Regions from separate parts of the Candidatus Pantoea soli genome, predicted to be linked through region 2. Evidence: riboswitches for the same ligand, from Rfam matches in the RefSeq annotation. Region 2 holds a riboswitch; each other region holds the start of a gene.
What was found. A riboswitch is a leader RNA that binds a small molecule or an ion and turns the genes downstream of it on or off. The one in region 2 is predicted to bind thiamine pyrophosphate.
Positions count from the first base shown of each region.

Region 1 (3,507 bases), 480 kb from region 2:
TATTCGGCCATAAAGGCCATCATGAGCGAGTGCGGGAATGGCCACGGCTGGGAGGTCACATAGCGCACATTTTTCACCCGGACATTGCTCTCTTCCATCACTTCCCGCGCTACCGCCTGCTCCAGCGTTTCGCCGACTTCAACAAAACCCGCCAGCACGGTGTAGATGCTGTTGCGATGACGGGCGTGATTTGCCAGCAGGATCTCTTCACCGCGGCGGATCGCCACGATAATGCAGGGCGCAATCTGCGGATAGTAGCGTTCATGGCAGTGGTGACACAGGCAGGCGAACTCGCGCTTACTGAACTGCATTTCATGACCGCAGTATCCACACCAGCGATGCGAACGGTAAAATTCTGCCAGCTGCACACCGCGTCCGGCCAGCTGGAACAGGCCGACATCTTCGTCGATCAGCTGACGAACAGAGGCCATGCTTTCCGGACGCGCTTCACGTATCAGCCAGACATTTTCCCCCAGCCATTCGCCGATCTGCAGTCCCTGACAGCCCACCAGACCAAATTCTGCGGCTAAGCCATGCGGCAACGCGCCCTGCGGCAACCAAAGTTTCTGTTCCGAGCTGACAATCCACCAGCCAGCGTCTACGCTTGAGATCTCACGTTGCATCTTAATCGTTGTCCTTAGCGTCAAATGGCACGCTGAAATCATGCTGTTAAGTGTGTGTAATAAACAACTATAACTCACCTGGAGTCCCGTATGCTTACCCAGTTAGATAACCTGACCAGGCGTGTAGGTGGCGGTAATGAATTCGTCGACGCCTGGTTGCGCGACCGCCGGCAACTGCTTGTTGCTTACTACGCTTTAATTGGCATGAAGCCGCACAAAGAAGCGCTGAGCGCGCTGGATGAAGAGGCGCTGGACGGTTTCTGTCACTATCTGGTCGACTATCTCTCTGCTGGCCACTTTGGTATTTATGAACGCATCATCAAAGAGATGGAAGGCGACAGCCCGATGATTGCGTCCGCACAGATTTTTCCGGCGCTGGAGAGCAACACCGACCGCATCATGCAGCTGTATGACAGTCATCTGCAGCAGGCGATCAATGACGACAACTGCGTGGATTTCCAGCAGGCGCTGTCGGAAGTCGGTGAAGCGCTGGAGTCGCGTTTTACCCTGGAAGATAAACTGATTCAGCTTGCCTGGGATAACCAGCTGGCGCGCCCGCCGGTCGCCAACGACAGCACCATTGCCCGTCCCGCTTAAGCCGGCGCGGTGGTAAAAAACTTGTGATTCCTGAAAACCCCTCTTATGCTGAGTGGGTTTTTTTATGCCTGCCAGAGGCATAACGTTGGGGGTGTCGCTGCAGCAGCGGACACCCTGAGACGTACACCTTGTCGGAGTGCCCTATCGGGCTGAGACCGTTCATTCGGGATCCGCGGAACCTGATCAGGTTAGTACCTGCGAAGGGAACAAGAGTAGTCAGTATCAGCGTGTGGCTGGCGTTCCGCCGGTAACGGCACGCTTACTCCTTCCGGACTCCGGACAAGCAACTTCCCCTTAATGACAGGAAATTTGCTATGTCTGATGCTAAACCTTCTCGTCGCGAGCAACGCGCCCGGGCGCAGGAATTCATTGATTCACTGCAGGGAACCGCGTTCCCCAATTCAACGCGTATCTGGATCACCGGCAGCCGGCCGGATATCCGGGTGCCGATGCGTGAAATCCAGCTCAGCCCTACCCACACTGGCGGTACGAAAGATCAGCCGCATTACGCCGAAAATGAACCAGTGCCGGTCTATGACACCGCCGGCGCATATGGCGATCCGGCGGCGGCCATTGATGTCCATCGCGGCCTGGCGAAACTGCGCGCCGGCTGGATCGAAGAGCGTGGCGACAGCGAAACGCTGCGCCAGCAAAGTTCCGCCTACACCCAGCAGCGTCTTGCCGATGACGGCCTTGACCACCTGCGCTTTGAACACCTGCCCCAACCGCGCCGCGCCATTCGTGGCCGGCGGGTTACCCAACTGCACTATGCGCGCCAGGGCATCATTACGCCCGAGATGGAGTTTATTGCCCTGCGCGAGAACATGGGCCGTGAACGCATTCGCAGCGAAGTGCTGTTACAGCAGCATCCGGGCCACAGTTTTGGCGCGCAGCTGCCGCAAAATATCACCCCGGAGTTTGTCCGCCAGGAAGTGGCCAGCGGCCGCGCCATTATTCCGGCCAATATCAATCACCCGGAATCGGAACCGATGATTATCGGACGAAATTTCCTGGTGAAGGTTAACGCCAACATTGGCAACTCTGCGGTCAGCTCCTCAATCGAAGAGGAAGTGGAAAAGCTGGTGTGGGCAACGCGCTGGGGGGCGGATACGGTAATGGATCTCTCTACCGGCCGCTATATCCATGAAACGCGCGAATGGATTCTGCGTAACAGTCCGGTGCCCATTGGCACCGTGCCCATCTATCAGGCGCTGGAAAAAGTGAACGGGATTGCCGAAGATCTGAGCTGGGCAGTTTTCCGCGACACGCTTCTGGAGCAGGCAGAACAGGGCGTCGATTACTTTACTATTCACGCGGGCGTACTGCTGCGTTATGTGCCAATGACCGCGAAGCGCCTGACCGGTATCGTTTCACGCGGCGGCTCGATCATGGCGAAATGGTGCCTGTCGCACCATCAGGAGAACTTCCTGTATCAGCACTTCCGCGAGATTTGCGAAATCTGCGCCGCTTACGATGTCTCGCTGTCGCTGGGCGACGGTCTGCGTCCGGGTTCAGTGCAGGATGCCAACGATGAAGCCCAGTTCGCCGAACTGCGCACGCTGGGCGAGCTGACGCAAATTGCCTGGGAATACGATGTACAGGTGATGATTGAAGGCCCGGGTCATGTGCCAATGCAGATGATTCGCCGCAATATGACCGAGCAGCTGGAACACTGCCACGAAGCGCCATTTTACACGCTTGGCCCTCTGACCACGGATATTGCGCCGGGCTACGATCATTTCACTTCCGGCATTGGTGCCGCCATGATCGGCTGGTTTGGCTGCGCCATGCTGTGCTACGTCACGCCGAAAGAGCATCTGGGCCTGCCCAACAAAGAGGATGTGAAGCAGGGGCTGATTACCTACAAGATCGCTGCCCACGCGGCCGATCTTGCCAAAGGCCATCCCGGCGCGCAGATCCGCGATAACGCTATGTCGAAAGCGCGCTTTGAATTTCGCTGGGAGGATCAGTTTAATCTCGCCCTTGATCCGCATACGGCACGCGCTTTTCATGATGAGACACTGCCACAGGAGTCCGGCAAAGTGGCGCACTTCTGCTCAATGTGTGGCCCGAAATTCTGCTCAATGAAAATCACCCAGGAGGTGCGGGAATTTGCTGCCCGCCAGGAAGCGGAGGCGCAGCCGGTGGCGATCGGCATGGCACAGATGTCCGATGCCTTCCGCAGCCGCGGCGGCGAACTCTATCACGCCGCCGATGCCCTGAAAGAGGAATAATCATGACACACGCTTTTCCCGCGACCGCCCCGCAGCTGGGGCTCTATCCGGTG
Region 1 covers NZ_CP032702.1:224,617-228,123, reverse strand. The annotation lists gene nudC (NAD(+) diphosphatase) at 1-623, opposite strand, end outside; gene rsd (sigma D regulator) at 714-1,220, shown strand; TPP riboswitch at 1,343-1,443, shown strand; gene thiC (phosphomethylpyrimidine synthase ThiC) at 1,535-3,454, shown strand; gene thiE (thiamine phosphate synthase) at 3,457-3,507, shown strand, end outside.
Region 1: linked by a shared signal. The riboswitch ahead of thiC (phosphomethylpyrimidine synthase ThiC) and the one ahead of thiB (thiamine ABC transporter substrate binding subunit) in region 2 are both predicted to bind thiamine pyrophosphate.

Region 2 (3,507 bases):
TGAGCGATGTCGCAAAGGAGTTCCCCTTTTATGTCTTCTGCCCGTCTGCAGCAGCAATTTATCCGCCTGTGGCAACACTGTCAGGGGGAGGATCAGGCGATCACGCTGCAGGAGCTGGCCGCGCGGCTGCACTGCTCGCGTCGCCATATGCGCAACCTGCTCGCTGCCATGCAGCAGGCGGGCTGGCTGCAGTGGCAGGCGGAGGCCGGACGCGGCAAACGTTCGCAGCTGCGTTTCTGCTGCACCGGACTGGCACTGCAGCAGCAGCGCGCCGACGAACTGCTGGAGCAGGATCGGATTGACCAGCTGGTTCAGCTGGTCGGCGATAAGCATCAGGTGCGGCAGATGATTGCCGCCCATCTGGGACGCAGCTTCCGGCAGGGCAAACATATTCTGCGCGTGCTTTACTACCGTCCGCTGCCCAGCCTGCTGCCGGGTTCGCCGCTGCGCCGCTCGGAAACCCATCTGGCACGGCAGATTTTCAGCGGCCTGACGCGGGTAAATGAGGAAAACGGGGAAATTGAACCGGATATCGCGCACCACTGGCAGCAAACGTCTCCGCTGCACTGGCGCTTCTTTCTGCGCCCGGCCATTCGCTTTCATCACGGCCGCGAACTGGCGATGGAGGATGTTATCGCCTCGCTGGAACGGGTGCGCAGCCAGCCGCTGTTTTCCCATCTGGTCCGCCTGCACGCGCCGGCTCCGTGGACGCTGGATATTCATCTCAGCCAGCCGGATCGCTGGCTGCCATGGCTGCTGGGCAGCGTCAGTGCGATGATTCTGCCGCGCGAGTGGCCCGCGCTGCCCAACTTTGCAGCGCAGCCGGTTGGCACCGGCCCCTACAGCGTGGTGCGTAATCAGCAGACGCAGCTGAAGATTGCCGCTTTTGACGACTACTTTGGCTACCGCGCGCTGATTGATGACGTCTCCATCTGGGTGTTACCGGAGATCAGCGATGAGCTGGTCTATGCCGGTGTAAAGCTGGAAGGGGAAAGCGCAGATGAAAAGTCAGAGGAGAGCCGGCTGGAAGAAGGCTGTTACTTTCTGCTGTACGATCAGCGATCCGCACGCGGACGCGATGCCGACTTCCGCCGCTGGGTCAGCTATCTGCTGAATCCGGTGGCGCTGCTGAATCATGCCGGCGTGGGCTATCAGCGCTACTGGTTTCCGGCTTATGGCCTGCTGCCGCGCTGGCATCACCGGCGCGATCTCGATCCCGTCAGCAAACCGCAGGGGCTGACGCAGCTGACGCTCAGCTGGTACAGCCAGCACGTTGAACACGAAGGCATTGCCAGTGCGCTGCGCCCGCTGCTGGCGCAGCAGGGTGTCACGCTGATAACGCGTGAAGTCAGCTATGAAGAGTGGTATGCCGGCGCGGGCGACAGCGATATCTGGCTGGGCAGCGTCAATTTCACCCTGCCGCTGGAGTATGCACTGTTTGCGCAGCTGTATGAGCTGCCGCTGATGCAGCACTGTGTTCCGCTCGACTGGTCAGCCGATGCCGCACGCTGGCGCGACAATGCGTTGCCGCTGGCGGAGTGGAGCCGCCAGCTGGTCAGCCACAACTACCTGCATCCGCTGTTCCATCACTGGCTGCTGCTGGAAGGGCAGCGCAGCATGCGTGGCGTGCGCCTCAATACGCTGGGCTGGTTTGATTTCAAGTCCGCCTGGTTCGCCCCGCCGGATCTGTGAGGCTTTCGCGCTGTCACAGAAGTGACTACACTAAGCCGTTCTCAACGGGGTGCCGGATAACTGGCTGAGAGAGACCCGTCGAACCTGATCCGGTTTGTACCGGCGTAGGGATTTGAGAGGCCTGCTGCTCAGATCCTTTGCGACTCAACGTTATCTTCTCCTCAAGGAGCGCAAAGTGTTAAACAAAGTTCTGCCCGTGCTGCTGCTGGTATGCGCACCGGCGCTTGCTGCCAAACCTGTCCTCACCGTTTATACCTACGATTCCTTCGCCGCTGAATGGGGCCCCGGCCCGGCGGTAAAAAAAGCCTTTGAAGCGCAGTGCGGTTGCGAACTGAAATACGTGGCGCTGGAAGATGGCGTTTCCCTGCTTAACCGGGTTCGTATGGAAGGCAAAAACAGCAAGGCCGACATTGTGCTGGGCCTGGATAACAATCTGGTCCAGGCGGCGGAACAAACCGGCCTGTTCGCTCCCAGCCAGGTAGATACCCGCACTCTGCAGCTGCCGGATGGCTGGCACAACAGCACGTTCATTCCGTTCGATTACGGCTATTTCGCCTTCGTTTACGACAAAACCAAACTGAAAAATCCGCCCAAAAGCCTGCGGGAGCTGGCAGAAAGCCCGGAAAAATGGCGCGTGATCTATGAAGATCCCCGTACCAGCACGCCGGGGCTGGGCTTGCTGCTGTGGATGCAGAAAGTGTTTGGCGAACATGCGGATCAGGCCTGGCAAAAGCTGGCGGCCAAAACCGTAACGGTCACCAAAGGCTGGAGTGAAGCCTACGGCCTGTTTCTGAAAGGCGAAGGCGATCTGGTGCTGAGCTACACCACATCACCCGCCTACCATCTGATCGAAGAGAAGAAAGATCAGTATGCAGCCGCGCCGTTCAGCGAAGGACATTATCTGCAGGTGGAGGTGGCCGCCCGACTGGCCGGCAGCCAGCAGCCGCAGCTGGCTCAGCAGTTTATGCAGTTTATGGTGTCCCCGGCCTTCCAGCAGACGATACCCACCGGCAACTGGATGTATCCGGTGATCAAAACCGCGCTGCCCGCCGGTTACGCCACGCTGCCGGTGCCGGCTGACGCGCTGCAGTTTACCCCTGCCGAGGTCGCTGAACACCGCGCCGCCTGGATTCGTACATGGCAACAGGCCGTCAGCCGTTAATGCCCGGCTGGCTGATTCCGGGGGCGTTCAGCGCGCTGCTGCTGTGTGCGGTGGCGCTGCTGGCATTTGGCGCGCTGCTTGCCGCCGCACCCGCCACCGACTGGCAGGCGCTGCTGAGCGACAGCTATCTGCATCATGTACTGGCCTTTTCATTTGAACAGGCCCTGCTCTCTGCGCTGTGCTCGGTCGTGCCTGCCATACCGCTGGCCCGGGCGCTCTATCGCCGCCGTTTTCCTGGCCGCGCCCTGCTGCTGCGCCTGTGCGCCATGACGCTGGTGCTGCCGGTGCTGGTGGCGGTATTTGGCCTGCTGAGCGTTTACGGGCGTACTGGCTGGCTGGCGCAGCTCTGTGCCGCGCTCGGCCTCTCTTATCATTTCTCTCCCTATGGTCTGCAGGGCATTCTGCTGGCGCACGTTTTCTTTAATCTGCCGCTGGCCACCCGCATGCTGTTGCAGGCGCTGGAGAGCATTCCCGCTGAGCAGCGGCAGCTGGCAGCCCAGCTGGGCATGCGCGGCTGGTGGCTGTTTCACTGGCTGGAGTGGCCGTGGCTGCGCCGCCAGATCCTGCCCACCGCCGCGCTGATTTTTATGCTGTGCTTTGCCAGTTTTGCCACTGTGCTGGCGCTGGGCGGCGGCCCGCAGGCCACCACGCTG
Region 2 covers NZ_CP032702.1:703,903-707,409, reverse strand. The annotation lists gene sgrR (HTH-type transcriptional regulator SgrR) at 31-1,692, shown strand; TPP riboswitch at 1,728-1,821, shown strand; gene thiB (thiamine ABC transporter substrate binding subunit) at 1,868-2,854, shown strand; gene thiP (thiamine/thiamine pyrophosphate ABC transporter permease ThiP) at 2,830-3,507, shown strand, end outside.

Region 3 (3,507 bases), 1.7 Mb from region 2:
TTTCCCGACCTCCAGCGAATCCGCCTGCAGCAGCGCGCCCTGCAGCCAGGCTTTGGCCTCTTCCACCGTGGCGGCCCAGTCGCTGTGGCGCGGTCGCAGCGCAGCCAGCGCCGCCGACAGCGAGCAGCCGGTGCCGTGCGTGTGCCGGGTATTGACGCGCGGCGCGGTGAAGCGCTGGCGGCCGGCGCGGGTGATCAGCCAGTCCGGGCTCTCACTGTGCTGCAGATGGCCGCCTTTCATCAGCACCGCCTCGCAGCCCAGATCCAGCAATGCAGCGCCCTGCTGCAGCATGCTCTTTTCATCCTGCGCCACGGCACACCCCAGCAGCGCGGCGGCTTCCGGCAGATTCGGCGTGATCAGCGACACCTGCGGCAGCAGCCGTTCGCGGATAGCGGCAACCGCCTCCGGTGCCAGCAGCGCATCGCCGCTTTTAGCAATCATGACCGTATCCAGCACCACAAACGGCAAACGGGCGCGATTCAGCTTCTCCGCCACCACCTCCACCACCGCCGTTTCCGCCAGCATGCCAATTTTCGCCGCATCAATGCGCACGTCGTCCAGCACGGAATCCAGCTGAGCCCCGACAAATTCCGGCGCAATGCGATACACCGACTGCACGCCGCAGGTGTTTTGCGCCACCAGCGCGGTGATGACGCTGGTGCCGTACGCACCCAGCGCGGAGAAGGCTTTGAGATCGGCCTGGATCCCGGCACCGCCGCTGGGATCGGTGCCGGCAATGGTCAGCGCGTTGATCCGTTTCATACTGCTACCTCCAGCGTCCACAGCGCGTCGATAAAGGCCGCAACAAAGCTGCCCGGCCCGGCCACGCTGCGAGCCGCCTGTTCGCCGGCCAGCGCCATCACGCCACAGGCGGCGGCGATATGCTGCAGCCTGTCGCCCGGCAGGCTGGCAAAGGCGGCGACCACAGCCGATAGCGCACAGCCGGTGCCCACCACGCGCGTCATCAGCGGACTGCCGCCTGGAATAGCCAGCATCCGGCTGCCGTCGGTGACGTAATCCACTTCACCGGTTACCGCGACAAGGGTGCGGTAACGCTGCGCCAGCGCCGCGGCGGCATCGAGTGCGGCATCCGCCTGGTGCACGCTGTCCACCCCGCGCCCGCCAGCCGACTGCTGTGCCAGCGCCAGAATCTCTGAGGCGTTACCGCGAATGGCGGCGGGCTGCAGCGGCAGCAGCTGCTGGCAGAATTCCGTGCGCAATGTCAGCGCGCCCACGGCGACCGGGTCCAGTGTCCACGGCTTGCCGGCCTGCTGCGCCGCCTTTACGGCGGTCAGCATCGCTGCGCTGCGCTCCCGCGTCAGGGTGCCGACATTGATCACCAGCGCATCGGCAAAGCCGGCAAATTGCGCCGCTTCCTGCGCATCAATCACCATTGCGGGTGAGGCGCGCAGCGCCAGCAGCACATTCGCGGTAAAGGTTTGTACCACATCGTTGGTCATGCAGTGCACCAGCGGTGCCTGCTGACGCAGCAGCAGCAGTGAGTGCGCAAGCTGCGCGGAGGAGAGAAGGTCAGGCTGTGTCATAACGCTCCTAACCGGCGATCAAGAAGGCGAATGCGGTCAGGCATCTGACTTCCCTACGCTGGCATTATCCAGATCAGGTAATACGGGTTTTTCTCAGCCTTCACAAAGAAGGGCACCCCGAGTCATGCACGCAATGCGCGCGCGTCACCAGCATAATCGCAGCGAATCGGCTTGTAAATCATGTGGGTGCTGGCCAGAAAGCGGGCGCAGATCAGGTTGAAGCGTGCGCCGGAAATGCGTAAACCGCGGTGCCGATCAAAAAAGCCTGTCTGCGCAGAGGGGTCTCCGCAGCGCTATTGTGATTGAACAGGGGCAAAACCGGCTATTTTTTCCTCACCTGCTCTCGGTTTGATGCGCGTCAAACTGCGGCGCGGCAGAAAACGGCCTAATCCCTCTCCGGACATTCTTCACTGGCCTCACTGCTCCGGATATCTGCATGTTGTCAAAACTGTTTAGTCTGATTCCCCATGGCCACCGCTGGCATCGCATCAGGATTTCCCGCAAAGGCGCCCTGCGTCCCGGCAGCCGCGCCGGCCTTGCCACGCACATCACCGCACGCTGCCAGCGTTGCGGGGCGCGGATAGAGAAAATCTATTATCGCGATATCAGTGATGCGCAGGCGCGGCGCTGGCTGGGATAAAAAAAAGCCCCGCAACACAGGTTGCGGGGCGGTTGCGTGGCTATCGCAAAATCTTATTCAGCCGGTTGCGTGCGGATCAGGTAATCAAAGGCGCTGAGTGACGCTTTCGCTCCTTCACCGCTGGCAATGATGATCTGCTTGTACGGCACGGTGGTGCAGTCACCGGCCGCGAACACCCCTTTCAGGCTGGTTTCGCATTTTGCATCGATGATGATCTCACCCATGCGGTTGCGCTCCACTGCCCCTTCAAGGAAGCCGGTATTCGGCAGCAGACCAATCTGCACGAAAATGCCGCTGAGGGCAAGGTCGTGGCTGGTCTGCGTGGTGCGATCAATATAGCTCAGGCCGGTGACTTTGCTGCCGTCGCCTTTTACTTCCGTGGTCTGCGCATTCAGAATCACATCTACGTTTTTCAGGCTGCGCAGCTTATCCTGCAGCACTTTGTCGGCGCGCATTTCACCTGCGAACTCCAGCAGCGTAACGTGCTCGACAATCCCGGCCAGGTCGATAGCAGCTTCAACGCCGGAGTTACCGCCGCCGATGACAGCGGTGCGCTTGCCTTTAAACAGCGGGCCATCGCAGTGCGGGCAGTAGGTTACGCCTTTGGTGCGATACTGCTCCTCACCCGGTACGCCCATGTTGCGCCAGCGTGCTCCGGTGGCAATGATGATGCTGCGTGATTTCAGCACCGCGCCAGAGGCGGTTTCAATGGCGTGCAGGCCGCCCTCTTTCGCCGCAGGAATCAGCTTGATGGCGCTCTGGGTATCAATCACGTCCACATCGTAGTCGTCGACGTGTGCGCGCAGTGAACCTGCCAGTTTCGCCCCTTCGGTTTTCGGCACCGAAATGTAGTTTTCAATGTCTACGGTATCCAGCACCTGGCCGCCGAAGCGTTCGCCCATCAGGCCGGTACGGATGCCTTTACGCGCAGAATAAATGGCTGCCGCTGCACCTGCCGGGCCGCTGCCGACAATCAGCACGTCGTAAGCGGCACGCTTGTTCAGCTCTTCCGCGGCGCGCTTATCCGCATTGGTGTCAACCTTGCCGACAATTTCTGCCAGGCTCATGCGGCCCTGACCAAACTCGTTGCCATTCAGGTACACCGCCGGCACGCCCATAACATTGCGCTCGGTGATTTCATTCTGGAACATACCGCCGTCAATTGCCGTGTGGCTGATGCGCGGGTTCAGAATCGCCATCAGGTTCAGCGCCTGCACCACGTCCGGGCAGTTGTGGCAGGAGAGCGAATAATAGGTTTCAAAATGCAGGTCGGTATCCAGCGCCGCCACCTGATCCAGCAGGCTCTGCGCTTCTTTCGACGGA
Region 3 covers NZ_CP032702.1:2,415,012-2,418,518, forward strand. The annotation lists gene thiD (bifunctional hydroxymethylpyrimidine kinase/phosphomethylpyrimidine kinase) at 1-762, opposite strand, end outside; gene thiM (hydroxyethylthiazole kinase) at 759-1,544, opposite strand; TPP riboswitch at 1,578-1,674, opposite strand; gene D8B20_RS11240 (hypothetical protein) at 1,981-2,184, shown strand; gene ahpF (alkyl hydroperoxide reductase subunit F) at 2,238-3,507, opposite strand, start outside.
Region 3: linked by a shared signal. The riboswitch ahead of thiM (hydroxyethylthiazole kinase) and the one ahead of thiB (thiamine ABC transporter substrate binding subunit) in region 2 are both predicted to bind thiamine pyrophosphate.

Region 4 (3,507 bases), on a different replicon from region 2:
CGTCTTCTGCGGCATAATCCTGCGGCGATTATTCGTTGTCGACCGTGCGGCGCTTTGCCTCACGGCGACAACGTTCCGAGCAATACTGCACCTGCTCCCAGCACTTCTCCCACTTTTTCCGCCAGGTCATGGGTTTGTGACACTGTTTGCAGTAGCGCACTGGCAGCGATTGCTTGTTGCCTTTAAACGTCTTCATCCGCCTTTTTCTCCACGCATTACTTCGCTGCCGCCGTTGTCATTCAGCTGCACGTTTTATTGCCGTTTTACTAATAATCTTCCATCGCGATAAAAGCGCGTGTGCGACTGCTTAATTAAGCAGCAGTGCAAACAGGGCCGCATTAAAATAGGAATTTTTACCTGTATTACTTTTTGCCGGCCTATTATATTGCCGACTGACGATGTACCGTCTGCCAGGGATACGGCGCACAAACAACAATCAAATTAACATAATGACATTCCATTAGCATTAATGGTAATGAGGATTTTAATGCTTTTAAAACGCAGCCTGAGTATTGCCGTGGTATTACTGGTGACCTTATCTGTAACCGCGTGTGGCATGTCACACCGTGGCCGAAACACCGCGATTGGCGCGGGTGTGGGTGCCGTGGGTGGCGCTGTTCTGACTGGCGGCAGCACCTTTGGTACGCTGGGCGGTGCAGCCATTGGCGGCCTGATCGGTCATGAAGTAAGCCGCTAATTTTAGTTTGTTGCAACGGTTTCATTATTTTAATAAATAGTGAAACCGTTAAATTCATTTATTGTTTTCGCGGCTTCCTTCCGCACCGTATAAACCAGATTGCTTTTCCGTACGCAATAAACCCTGCACAGATTTCGCTTAAATTCGGTACAGGGTGGTAATACCATCATCCTGCTGCAGCCTTTACTCCACCACAAGCTGATGAATAGCCAGCGCGGCGCGAGCGGCTTCCTGACCTTTTTTAATGAAATGGTCGCGATAGAAGTTTTCAATTACCTCTGCCGGCTGGAAATTGTGCGGCGTTAGCGACACCGAAAACACCGGTACATTGGTGGTCAGCTGCACGTTCATCAGGCCATCCACAACCGCCTGCGCGACAAAATCATGGCGATAAATGCCGCCGTCCACCACCAGCGCCGCGCAAACAATCGCATCATAGTTGCCGGTTTCAGCCAGACGTTTTGCCAGCAGTGGCATTTCAAAGGCGCCGGGAACATCAAAGGTTTTCAGCTGATGTTCAACCTGCTGTTCTGCCAGGGCCTGGCGGAATCCCACCAGCGCATTATTCACTATCTCGTTGTGCCATCCCGCTTTAATAAAGGCGATTCTGAAGGTATGCATAGGGCTTCCATAAGTAGCTGAAAAAAGCATAAGTGAATAAAAAATCTGTGATTTTTTTCACTCAGGCAAGGTGATTCTGGTATATCACATGTCGCGCGTGCGATCCACCACGCCCGACGCGCTGCTTGACGTCCGGCAGCGCCTGCAATACAAATAGAGCCGTCGGGGGAGTCTCGCCACAGAGACTGAGAGGCTGATAGCGCACTGCGCGGTTCAGCGACCCTTTGAACCTGACCCAGTTGATACTGGCGTAGGAAGACTGACGGCGTGCTGTAACGCGCTGTCTGGCGCAGAGCGGCATCCTGCCTTCGCGCTATCCCTTCTCCTGTATCCACGGGTCTCAGTCAACACTGAGAGGCCGATGTGAATTTCCTTCTGATTGCGGAACCGGCATTGTGAGCCGCTGGAGCGTACTGGGCTGCGGCGTGGCCGGTCTTTGTGTGGCAACCCTGCTGGCTGAACAAGGCGAAACCGTTGAGGTTTTCGGCGATGCATCCCGCCGTCCCGCCTCCTGGTTTGCCGGCGGGATGTTAGCCCCCTGGTGTGAAGCGGAAAGCGCCCCTGCGGATGTCATTCGCCTGGGACAACACGCCGCCGGGTGGTGGCAGCAGCGGGTCAGCGGCGTGGCGCACCGCGGTACGCTGGTGGTTGCGCCAGCGCGGGACAGCAACGAGCTGACGCGGTTTGCCCGCATGACAGAGCAGCACCAGTGGGTGAATCCTGCAGAGCTGGAGCCGGCGCTGGACGGGCGCTTTGCCCGCGGGCTGTTTTTTGCCCGTGAGGCGCACCTCGATCCGCGCATAGCGCTGACGGAACTGCGCGAACGCCTGCTGCAGCGTGGCGTATGCTTTGACGCCACTGCACCCTCCGGACGCATCATTGACTGCCGGGGTATTCACGCGCAGCCCGCACTGCCGCGTCTGCGAGCTGTGCGCGGTGAGATGCTGATCCTGCACAGCGATGAGCTGCACTTTTCCCGCCCGATCCGTTTACTGCATCCCCGCTTTCCCTGCTACCTGGTGCCGCGCCAGGGCGGGCATCTGATGCTGGGTGCCACCATGGTAGAGAGCCAGGATGCCAGCCCGATCAGCGCCCGCGCCATGATGGAGCTGCTGAGTGCCGCCTGGGCGCTGCACCCGGCGCTGGCCGAGGCGCGAATTATCGAAAGCGCCAGCGGACTGCGTCCGGCCTATCCGGATAACCTGCCGGAAATCCATTTTCACAATGAAACGTTTTACCTTAACGGCCTGTATCGGCACGGCTTTTTACTGGCACCGATGCTGGCAGAACAGCTGATGCAGCGCCTTTCCGGAGAAGTGATAAATGAATATTCAGCTTAACGGCCGTGAAATAACAACAACGGCGCGCACGCTGCGGGAGCTGCTGGCCGAACAGCAGATTGATGCAGGCTGTGTCGCCAGCGCGGTCAACGGCCAGTTTGTGCCCAGAAATCAGTATGACAGCCTGCAGCTGGAAGAGGGCTGTCAGCTGGAAGTGCTGTCACCAATGCAGGGAGGATAACGATGTTTTACGATTTTGCCGGCACTTCCCGCTTCCTGCTGGGCACCGCAGGTTACCCGTCACCTGCGGTGCTGCAGCAGGCCATTGCGGCTTCCGGCACCGGGATCATCACCGTCAGCCTGCGCCGCGAAGGCGCCGCCGGGGCGGCGTTTCGCGAGCTGCTGACCGGCCTGAAGCTGCGTATTCTGCCTAACACCGCGGGTTGCCATACTGTTAAAGAGGCGGTCACCACTGCGCATATGGCGCGTGAGCTGTTTGATACGCGCTGGATCAAACTGGAGGTGATTGGTCATGCCGACACCCTGCAGCCGGACCCGTTTGCGCTGGTGGAAGCGGCCCGCATCCTGTGTGAGGACGGGTTTCAGGTATTTCCTTACACCACGGAAGATCTCATTGTCGGTGAAAAGCTGCTGGAAGCGGGCTGCGAACTGCTGATGCCGTGGGGCGCGCCAATTGGGTCCGGTCAGGGGCTGCGCAACCTGGATGGTCTCAGGGCGATGCGCGCCTGGTTCCGCGACACGCCGCTGATCATTGATGCCGGTATTGGTGCGCCGTCGCAGGCTGCTCAGGCGATGGAATTGGGCTTCGACGGCATTCTGCTGAACACCGCCGTGGCCAAAGCCGGCGATCCACCCGGGATGGCCAACGCGTTCCGCCTTGCGATCGAA
Region 4 covers NZ_CP032703.1:378,459-381,965, reverse strand. The annotation lists gene D8B20_RS19140 (sugar porter family MFS transporter) at 1-17, shown strand, start outside; gene D8B20_RS19135 (DUF2256 domain-containing protein) at 29-196, opposite strand; gene D8B20_RS19130 (YMGG-like glycine zipper-containing protein) at 488-697, shown strand; gene D8B20_RS19125 (6,7-dimethyl-8-ribityllumazine synthase) at 881-1,318, opposite strand; TPP riboswitch at 1,473-1,592, shown strand; gene D8B20_RS19120 (FAD-dependent oxidoreductase) at 1,714-2,658, shown strand; gene thiS (sulfur carrier protein ThiS) at 2,642-2,839, shown strand; gene D8B20_RS19110 (thiazole synthase) at 2,842-3,507, shown strand, end outside.
Region 4: linked by a shared signal. The riboswitch ahead of D8B20_RS19120 (FAD-dependent oxidoreductase) and the one ahead of thiB (thiamine ABC transporter substrate binding subunit) in region 2 are both predicted to bind thiamine pyrophosphate.